DNA from 3 places in the Agrobacterium sp. NPDC058088 genome. Region 2 is predicted to be linked to each of the others. Evidence: predicted binding sites of a transcription regulator. Region 2 holds the regulator's gene; each other region holds the start of a gene.

Region 1 (3,264 bases), on a different contig from region 2:
GCGCGCGCGTACCGGCGGCCAGCAGGGGCAGACCGGCGATAAAACCCAATGTCTGGCGGCGGTTGAACCGCGTCTGCTCAGGCTTGCCCATGACCATCTCCTGTTTGGAAGGTTTTTCATCGCCAGCCGTCTTTGACAGGCAATGCAATACCGGAAGTGACGGCAAGGGCACGCCATTGTGGGCGCCCCCTTGCCGGGTTCATAGCTTAGTTGGTCTGTTTCGTACCAAGTGCGAAAGCTTCAGCGAGCCCTTTGTAAACATCGCTCTGTTCCATGTAGCCGCGGAAACCGTCTGCACCGGGGCCTTCGGCCTGTAGCACGACGTCGTCAACGGCATGGACACCACTCTCCGCGCTCTTCGGAAGGATGCCCGTAATGAGCACGGCGCCGGGAACATCCTTGTACTGCTCGTTGGCGATATATTCCTTCTTTTCGTTCTGCACGGCTGGCGTGAACGGGCCATCGAGCTTCGGACGGAAGGTTTCGTAGTGATCAGGACCGTTATTGGCGTTCAGGAACAGGCGACGCGAAACGTCGATGTTATCAGGATAACCATCGCCGTTCTTGTCTTCGTAGTTCGGGAAACCGGCTTCGGCATAGGTGCCGACCTTTTCACGCATATCGGTGCCAGGCTTGTTGTCATCAACGGTGCCGATGATGGAAACGCCATGCGTGTGGTCGCCGGTGACGATGATCAGCGTATCCGGGTTCTTCGCCGCAAATTCGCGGGCGATGCCGACGGTCTTGTCAAATTCGATCGTATCGACCACGGCGCGATCCCAGTCGAGCGGGTGGGACATCTTGTCGACATTGGCCGCTTCAACCATCAGGAAGAAACCGTCCGGGTTCTTCGAGAGATTGTCGAGCGCGACCTTGGTCATTTCAACGAGACCCGGCTGGTCCGGGAACTTGGCCGTGGTGCCCTTTTTCAGGAAATCGCGGTCAAGCGTTGTATCCATGTTGCCGGTGTGGAACAGGCCGAGGATCTTGCCGGTATTGGTGCCCGACGCCGCTGCGAGTTCCGCCTTGCTGGTCGCCAGCGTGTAGCCGGCTTCCTTGAACATGGCGATATAATCCTTGTCGTCCTTGCGCTTGGACCCCGCCGTGGCCTGCGGCAGGAAATAGGCGGAACCGCCGCCGAGAAGAACATCCGGCTTCACGTCGAACAGCATGCCGTTGATCTCGGCCTTGTCGCCACGCTTGCGGGTGTGGGCAACGACGGCAGCCGGCGTCGCATCCTGCACTTCGGCGGTGGTGATGATGCCGATCGATTTCCTGGTCTGACGACGCAGCGCTTCTGCCAGCGTTTCAACCTTCGGATCGTCGAGCGAGGCGGGGGTGCGGTCGGCGTAAACACCGATTGCGTTCACGGCGGTCTTGTGACCGGTCATGTAGGCGGACATGATGTTGGCGCTGTCGGTGGCGACGGCGTCGGTGGCGGAGGTGCCGACGAAGGCGACCGGCGGCACGTCGTCCATGTTGAGACGGCCATTGGCCTTGCCCTCTGTCATGCCTTTGGACATGATGCGGGCGGCGGTGCGATGGGCGACCGAAAGGCCGTCGGCAATCAGGAAGATCACGTTCTTGGCTTTCGCCTGGGCAGGCGTGCCATAAACGGTCCAGGTGACGTTCTTGGTTTCGGCGCCGGCTGAGACTTCAACCTTGTAGTCACCGGCATTGGCAAGCGTAACGCCGCGCAGGATGACGGCCGAACCGAACACCTTGTCCTTACCCTTTTCCTCGGCGACGAATTCCGCGTCCTTGCCGAGGGCTGCCTTGTAATCCTGACCATTAACGGTGATCTTGACGTCTTCCGGCTTCACGACGGAAGCGAACTCGACTTTGAAATCAAACGGCGAACCGGTCAGGATCGTGGCACGATCCAGCGGATAAACCTCGGCAGCCTGGACGGCGGCGGCAAGAATGGTCGAAGCGACCAGAGTGGCAACAATTTTGCGCATAATCCCCTCTCTCGAGATATGTGAAAACTACAACCTCTCCTAGACCCGCCATATGACAGTCGCATGACTTGCAGATGGTCGTATCGGACATATCGGGCGTGACGGAGCACGGGGATTTCGCCCTGCACAGGGTCAGTTTTTCCTGATCCGCAATCCCTCCAGAAACGACCGGAAACTGTCGACCGCCCGTTTCGAAGTCGTTTCGGGGTCGTCGGAATTGGCGATCCATTGGGCGGCGCTACTGCTTGCCGCATTGATAAAGCGGGCGCATGCCTCCGGATCGATGTCGCCGATGGTGCCCTCCTCCTTCAGAGCGCTGAGGCTGCGCGCAACGGCCGAGATACAGCCATTGGCATTTGGCCAGCGCGACGGATCGCCGAGCACCGCCGGCCCATCGCGAAACATGATCCGCTGGATTTCCGGTTCGAGAGCCATGCGCACATAACCGAGATTCTCCTCGACAAAGCCCTCCCATCGGGAATTGGCCTTAGAGGAGATATCGCAGAGCCTTTTTGTCATCTCGGCATCGATTTCAGCCACGACCGCCGACAGCAGGCCTTTTTTGTCGCCAAAATGATGGTAGAGCGCGCCGCGGGTGAGACCGGCTTCGGCGGTGAAGTCATCCATCGACGCTTCCGCATAACCGATGCTGCCAAAGGCCTTGCGGCCGGCAGCCAGAAGCTTAGTCCGCGTCTCGGCAATCATTTCGCTGCGAGGTTTGCGCATTTTTTCTCCATTCTCCACATACGAGGCGTATATTAGTTGACATACGCACCGTATGCAATTGTCTCATTTACATACGCCACGTATGTATGTGGTGGACACCCTTTGAACAAGGTGCATCCCAATGGCTAATCCATACAGAGAAATTTTCCGCGCTCCAGGGGCAAAAGGCTTTTCCGTCGCCGGTTTCTTCGCCCGCCTTCCCATCGCCATGGCCCCGATCGGTATCGTCGCCATGCTTTCGCAGACCCATGGGGAGTATTGGCTGGCTGGCGCCGTTTCGGCCACCTTCGCCTTGACCAATGCCGCCGCAGCACCACAAATCTCCCGGCTGGTGGATCGCAAGGGGCAAAGCCGCGTCCTCATCCCCGCCACCATCGTCTCGGTCATCGCCTTTGCGGCGCTGATCATCGCAACAAGCCAGAGATGGCCGGCCTGGACGCTGTTCCTTTCCGCCTTCCTCGCCGCCGCAATGCCGAGCATTCCAGCCATGATGCGCGCCCGCTGGACGGAAATCTTCCGCGACCGGCCGGAACTCAATACGGCCTTCGCGTTCGAATCCGCCGCCGACGAGCTGGTT
Region 2 (3,264 bases):
GGCGGCTTCGGCCATGGCTGTATCACTCCTTGCGCAAATGCGCTGTCAGACGGTTGTCAATAGGCTAGTGAGGTTATCCCTCGCCTGAAAATCAAAAATGCCGCCTCGCGGCGGCACGGGCACTATTGTCACTTCGCCTGCCGATGTCAACAAAAGTCCGTATTTCCTAGGCTTATCAAGCCCTAGTAGGTGGCGGCTCGGCAGACCCCAGGTGTTGCCTTTCTGACTCTACTCGCCAGCAAGTTGGGGAAAACCGGAAAATCGATTCGAGATGATTCCCGTGACTCTTGCCACGGAGTCTGCGTGGCACTAGGTTAATCGCTAATTACTAGACTGCATTGCGGCGGAACTAGTCACCAAAAATCAGGCAGAAACCACACTCGCGGCACATCCCGCGAGACGGAGAGGGATTCTGCCGAAAATACACGCGAAAAGCGGAGAAGCGGCATGAACTGGACAGACGAACGGGTCGAGAAACTCAAGAAATTGTGGTCCGAAGGGCTTAGCGCCAGCCAGATAGCAGCACAGCTGGGCGGTGTCAGCCGCAATGCCGTCATCGGCAAGGTCCACCGTCTTAACCTGCCGGGACGCGTCAAGGCTGGCGGTCCGGTCACTTCGGCGCGTTCCGCTCCCAAGCGTGCCGCGGCCCCCGCTCCACGCGCGACGAATTTCGTGGGCCGCGTCGGCACCGCGCCTGCTCGGGTTCTGACGCGTTCTAACGCAGCAACGGCTCTTCAGGAAGATATCGGCATCGAGACTGCGGAAGTCCTCGATTACGTTCCGTCCAGAAACGTTGTCACCCCGATTTCCCGTCGCCTGACGCTGACGGAACTCACCGAGCGCACCTGCAAGTGGCCGGTTGGCGATCCCTTGAAAGACGATTTCCATTTCTGCGGTTGTGAAGCGCTGGAATCTTCGCCCTATTGCAAGTTCCATGCGAAGCTCGCCTACCAGCCGGTCAGCGAGCGCCGTAAGGCTTGAGTGTTGCGGCACGCATTTGACACTCAAAAACTACGGGCCTTCGGGCCCGTTTTTTTGTGACACGTACGACGCTTCCCGGACGGCTATAGCAGAACACCAAGGCCTATTCATCGTCGTCGGGTTTCGCCCTTCAATCCGGATTTCGGTGGGCTCTCAACCGCTCGTCAAGCAGATGAAAGTATCGTGCTTGCGGAAGGTTCAAAATGAAAAAGCCCGACACCATCCCGGTTTCGGGCCTTTTCATTTTGGCGGAACGTCATGCTGAGGGGAACCGTCAGTTCGGTTCCGATCAGGCTTCCATCGAATATCCGGCACCGCGCACGGTGCGGATGACGTCCTGCATATGGGAAAAATTGAGCGCCTTACGCAGGCGTCCGACATGCACGTCGACGGTACGCTCATCGACGTAGATATCATGGCCCCAGACGCCATCCAGCAACTGCGAGCGGGAGAACACCCGGCCCGGAGAAGTCATCAGGAACTCCAGCAGGCGGAATTCCGTCGGGCCGAGACGCACTTCGCGGCTTTTGCGGTGAACGCGATGGGTCTCGCGATCCAGTTCTATATCGCCACATTTCAGCACCGAAGACAGAACCTCGGGGCGCGCCCGGCGCAGCATGGCCTTGACGCGGGCCATGAGTTCCGGCGTCGAGAACGGCTTGACGACATAATCGTCGGCGCCGGTGGCAAGGCCACGAACGCGCTCGCTCTCTTCGCCACGCGCCGTCAGCATGATGATGGGCAGACGTTCGGTTTCCGGCCGCATTCGGAGCCGCCGGCACAACTCGATGCCGGAAACGCCAGGCAGCATCCAGTCCAGGATGAGAAGATCCGGAATACGCTCCTGCAGCCTGATTTCCGCCTCATCGCCACGGGGTATCGTGTCGACGTCGTATCCCTCAGCCTCGAGATTGTAACGAAGCAGGACGCTCAGAGCTTCCTCATCTTCCACAACTGCAATCTTGGGCACCATATACTAACTCCGCAAGCCGCTGCTTGTCTGTTACTCGGTAACCGAACCGAGCGTGTTGGAACTGTCGTCCTTCGGACGTTCGCCTTCCGGCTGGCTGCCGGTGGTCATGTAATAGATCGTCTCGGCGATATTGGTGGCGTGGTCGCCGATACGCTCGATGTTCTTGGCGCAGAACAGAAGATGCGTGCAGGTGGTGATGTTGCGCGGATCTTCCATCATGTAGGTCAGAAGCTCACGGAAGAGCGACGTATACATGGCGTCGATTTCCTCGTCGCGCTCGCGGATGGCATTGGCCTTCTCCGCCGAACGTGTCGAATAGACGTCGAGGACTTCCTTGAGCTGTACCAGCGCCAACTCCGACAGGTGCTCTATGCCGCGGGCGAGCTTGCGCGGCACGCCCGTTCCGGCAACCGCGATGACACGCTTGGCAGTGTTCTTACCGAGGTCGCCAACACGTTCGAGGTCCGCTGCAATACGCAGCGTGCCGATGATCTCGCGAAGGTCTGCCGCCATCGGCTGGCGCCTGGCGATGGTGACGATGGCCTTGTCGCCGATCTCGCGCTCGGAATGGTCGAGGATCGCGTCGTCGGAAATGACCTTCTGGGCGAGTGCGGCGTCGGAGTTGACGAGCGCACGCACGGCGTCGGCACACATCTGTTCCGCGAGACCGCCCATTTCGGCGATACGACGCGTGAGGAATTTCAGTTCGTCGTCATAGGCCGACAGAATATGCGAATGGGTCGTTGTCTGTGTCATGGTCTAGTCCTCCGGCTTGGCCTGCATGCACGTACCCCGAAGCGGGCACGGCAGAGGCACCAGTCTTGTTCGGTTTCGATAAAACGCCGGCCGGGATCAGCCGAAGCGGCCCATGATGTAGTCCTGCGTGCGCTGGTCGTCCGGATTGGTGAACATCTTGTCGGTTTCGTTTTCTTCGACAAGGTGACCAAGGTGGAACATAGCCGTGCGCTGGGAAACACGCGCCGCCTGCTGCATGGAGTGCGTGACGATAACGATCGTGTAGTTGGTACGCAGCTCGTGGATCAGTTCCTCGACCTTTGCAGTCGCGATCGGGTCGAGCGCCGAGCAGGGCTCGTCCATCAGAATAACTTCCGGGCTGACGGCAACGGCGCGGGCAATGCACAAGCGCTGCTGCTGGCCACCGGAAAGACCCGTGCCGGATTCCTGCAGGCGGTCCTTCACCTCGTTCCAGAGACCGGCCTTCTGCAGGCTGTGCTCGACGATCTGATCCATATCCGCCTTGTTGCGGGCGAGACCGTGGATGCGCGGACCGTAGGAAATGTTTTCATAGA
Region 3 (3,264 bases), on a different contig from region 2:
GCGGCCGGCATGGTCACGATCCAGGCGATGACGATATTGCCGGCAAGGCCCCAGCGCACCGCCGAGACGCGGCGAGCGGCACCCACGCCCACGATGGCGCCGGTGATCGTGTGGGTGGTGGAGACAGGAATGCCGAGCCATGTGGCGCCAAACAGCGTCAGCGCGCCGCCGGTTTCGGCGCAGAAACCCTGCATCGGGTTCAACCGGGTGATTTTCGACCCCATGGTGTGCACGATGCGCCAGCCGCCGAACAGTGTGCCGAGCGCCATGGCCGACTGGCAGGAAATCACCACCCAGAAGGGCACATAGAAGCTTTCGCCGAGATGCCCCTGGCTGAAAAGCAGGACGGCGATGATGCCCATGGTCTTCTGCGCGTCATTGCCGCCGTGGCCGAGCGAATAAAGCGAGGCGGAAATGAACTGCATGATGCGGAAGGTACGGTCGACCGCAAAGGGCGTCTGCCGCACGAACAGCCATGACACGGCAAGCACGAGAACGAGCGCGAGGAAAAAGCCGATGGCCGGCGACATGAAGATCGCGCCGACGGTCTTCAGCAGGCCGGACCAGACGATGGAATTAAAGCCCACCTTCGCAAATCCCGCACCGACAAGACCGCCGATCAGCGCATGCGACGAACTGGAGGGAATGCCGAAAATCCAGGTGACGATGTTCCAGACGATCGCCCCGATCAGCGCTGAAAAGATGACCTGCGGCGAAACGATTGCGGGGTCGATGATGCCGGTGCCGAGCGTTTCGGCCACATGCAGGCCGAAGAACAGGAAGGCGATGAAATTGAAGAAGGCTGCCCAGGCGACCGCATATTGCGGCCGCAGCACACGGGTGGAAACGATGGTGGCGATGGAATTGGCGGCGTCGTGCAAACCATTCAGGAAATCAAAGAACAGCGCGATGGCGATAAGGCCGACAAGCAGCGGCAGGGCAAGTGCGACATCCATCAGACGTTCTCGATCACGATGCCGCTAATCTCATTGGCCACATCCTCGAAGCGGTCGACGACCTTTTCGAGTTCGCCGTAGATTTCGCTGCCGGTCATATAAGCCATGGCATTGCCGGTTGCACCGTGGCGGCGGAAGAGGTCTTTCAGACCCTGATCGTGGAGATCGTCGGAGCGGCCTTCGACGCGGGTCACCTCTTCGGCGATGGCGGAGAGGCGCTGCGCATTCGTGCCCACCTTGTTGAGAAGCGGAATTGCTTCTGCAATCAGACCCGCGGCGCGGACGATCTCGTGACCCATTTCCTTCATCAGCGGATCGAACTCGCTCTGTTCGAACAGGCGGATGGTCTTGACCGTCTTGTGCATCATGTCGATGGCGTCATCCATGGACTGGATGAGGTCCTTGATATCGCCACGATCAAAGGGCGTGATAAAGCTGCGTCTGACCGCAAGCAGAACGTCGCGGGTGATATCGTCCGCCTGGTGTTCCAGCGCGACGATGAGATCGCAGTTCTTCTCGACGTCGACGCCGCTCAAAAGTTGGTCAAGGGCCGCAGCCGCTTTGATGACGGTTTCGGAATGTTTGCTGAACATGTCGAAGAAACGGTCCTCGCGCGGCATCAGCTTGCGAAAAATACTCATCATGCGAATTGGCCCTCAATGGCGCTATATTAGTTGTTGGGGGTGATTGTCATAAAACTGTCATAAATGCACGCGGGGCATTGATGCAACCCGGAAAATCGGCACTATCAACGGATATGAAACCCGCCAAGAAACGCCGGAAGACCCGCCCGGCCCGTCAGCTTACATTGCTCCAGCAGCTGGCTGCTGTTCCGGAAAAGCTCTTCACCGGCGCTTTCCGGCAGCAATATGCTGCGCTCTGCTTCCGTTATGCCGGCAATGGCGGGACTATAGAAATCCTGCTCGTCACCTCCCGGACCAGCGGACGCTGGATCATTCCGCGTGGTTGGCCGATGAAACGCAAGAAGCCGCATCAGGCGGCGGCGATCGAGGCATGGGAGGAGGCAGGCGTGCGCGGCCGGGTGAGAAAGGACGCTATCGGCCGCTATACCTATCTCAAAATGCTCGACAATGGCGACGTCGTGCCCTGCATGGTCGACGTATTCCAGATCGAGGTGACCGAGGCTGATGCGAGTTTCAAGGAAAGCGGAGAACGCCTCTTAGAATGGGTGCGCCCCGACGAGGCGGCAAGGCGCGTTCGCGATATCGAGCTGAAATCGCTTTTGGTTGATTTTCGCCCGAAGGGAAAGAAGAAGCGCCAGGACAGCGAAAAAACCTGAGCGCCAGGCCGACGACCGGCTTAGACCGGTGATGGCGTTCGATTTTCCGCTCCTGTTTCGGCTTGCTTGTCCGGCGCCTTCGGCAGCTGGCGCGCGAAACGCCTGATGATGCTGTGGATATAGGACAGGTGCGCGGGCACCACGATCAGGGTCAGCAGCGTGCAGCTGATGAGGCCGCCAACCAGGGTTATGCGCCATTGGCGCACGCTGGGCGCCGCCTCCGCCACCGGCGAGACCGAGCGGGATCATGCCGAAGATCATTGCAAGCGTCGTCATGATGATCGGGCGGAAACGGATGACGCCGGCATTCGCCAGCGCCTCATTCAGAGTAAAGCCGCGCCGCCGCTCGCTATTGGCGAAATCCACCAGCAAAATGCCGTTCTTGGTTACGAGGCCCATCCGCATGATGCAGACTGAGCGTATTGAGGCGCTTCCTCACAGCGCTCACCACCTGCACCATATTGGCGTCTTGAACCTTGACGATGTCGATCATCAGCGCCGCATGGACATTATAAATGGCGCGGTTTTCGGTACCGGCCGCACCGACGAATGGCGAGCAAGCTGCCGGCAGGGATGCACAGTGGGTGCCCTTCCGGGCCGGGCACGCCCTTTCAGCATTATTGCGTTGGATTCCTGATCGAGAGAGGCGGCTTTTTATCTCGAGACATTTGGCTTCACAGTCATGTCAGCTTTAACGAGCCTAATCAGCCGTCGCGTCGAAAATCCGGATTCGAAATTGATCGCTATTACCGAGATATCCTTCCCTTCTTCCAGCTCCTCTCTCTATTTTCTCAGGTTTCAAAATGTGGCGCACTGAAACGTCTGCGTTGAGCCTTGACCATGATCTTCGTGAGGTCGATCCGGTGTCCGTTCGCCCGGACACCATCCCTGCGGGGCATGAGGCTGAAATATCTTTCATGCCACTTGTGGCAAGGCTTGCACAGTTTACCCGGCGGGCCCACTGGAAGCGCAGCTTTCTTTTGTGGATGCGTTTCGTAGCCCATCCTA

Evidence for each region. The regulator PhoB, encoded in region 2, activates phosphate uptake and scavenging genes when phosphate is short. The targets are predictions, from matches to a motif close to TGTCATNNANCTGTCAT.
Region 1: a site for PhoB is predicted at 2,014-2,030, ahead of ACFVTJ_RS22845 (alkaline phosphatase). Genes of this name have one in related genera too.
Region 3: a site for PhoB is predicted at 1,645-1,661, ahead of ACFVTJ_RS18110 (DUF47 family protein). Genes of this name have one in related genera too.

What each region holds. Positions count from the first base shown of each region.
Region 1 is NZ_JBHVSU010000012.1:70,589-73,852, forward strand. Features, by position in the region: gene ACFVTJ_RS22840 (hypothetical protein) at 1-91, opposite strand, end outside; gene ACFVTJ_RS22845 (alkaline phosphatase) at 207-1,961, opposite strand; gene ACFVTJ_RS22850 (TetR/AcrR family transcriptional regulator) at 2,094-2,687, opposite strand; gene ACFVTJ_RS22855 (MFS transporter) at 2,809-3,264, shown strand, end outside.
Region 2 is NZ_JBHVSU010000002.1:10,428-13,691, reverse strand. Features, by position in the region: gene ACFVTJ_RS05350 (aspartate aminotransferase family protein) at 1-15, opposite strand, end outside; gene ACFVTJ_RS05345 (GcrA family cell cycle regulator) at 448-981, shown strand; gene phoB (phosphate regulon transcriptional regulator PhoB) at 1,271-1,954, opposite strand; gene phoU (phosphate signaling complex protein PhoU) at 1,985-2,710, opposite strand; gene pstB (phosphate ABC transporter ATP-binding protein PstB) at 2,807-3,264, opposite strand, start outside.
Region 3 is NZ_JBHVSU010000007.1:37,640-40,903, forward strand. Features, by position in the region: gene ACFVTJ_RS18105 (anion permease) at 1-956, opposite strand, end outside; gene ACFVTJ_RS18110 (DUF47 family protein) at 956-1,600, opposite strand; gene ACFVTJ_RS18115 (NUDIX hydrolase) at 1,714-2,256, shown strand; partial or broken gene ACFVTJ_RS18120 (efflux RND transporter permease subunit) at 2,277-2,664, opposite strand; gene ACFVTJ_RS18125 (DUF535 family protein) at 3,084-3,264, shown strand, end outside.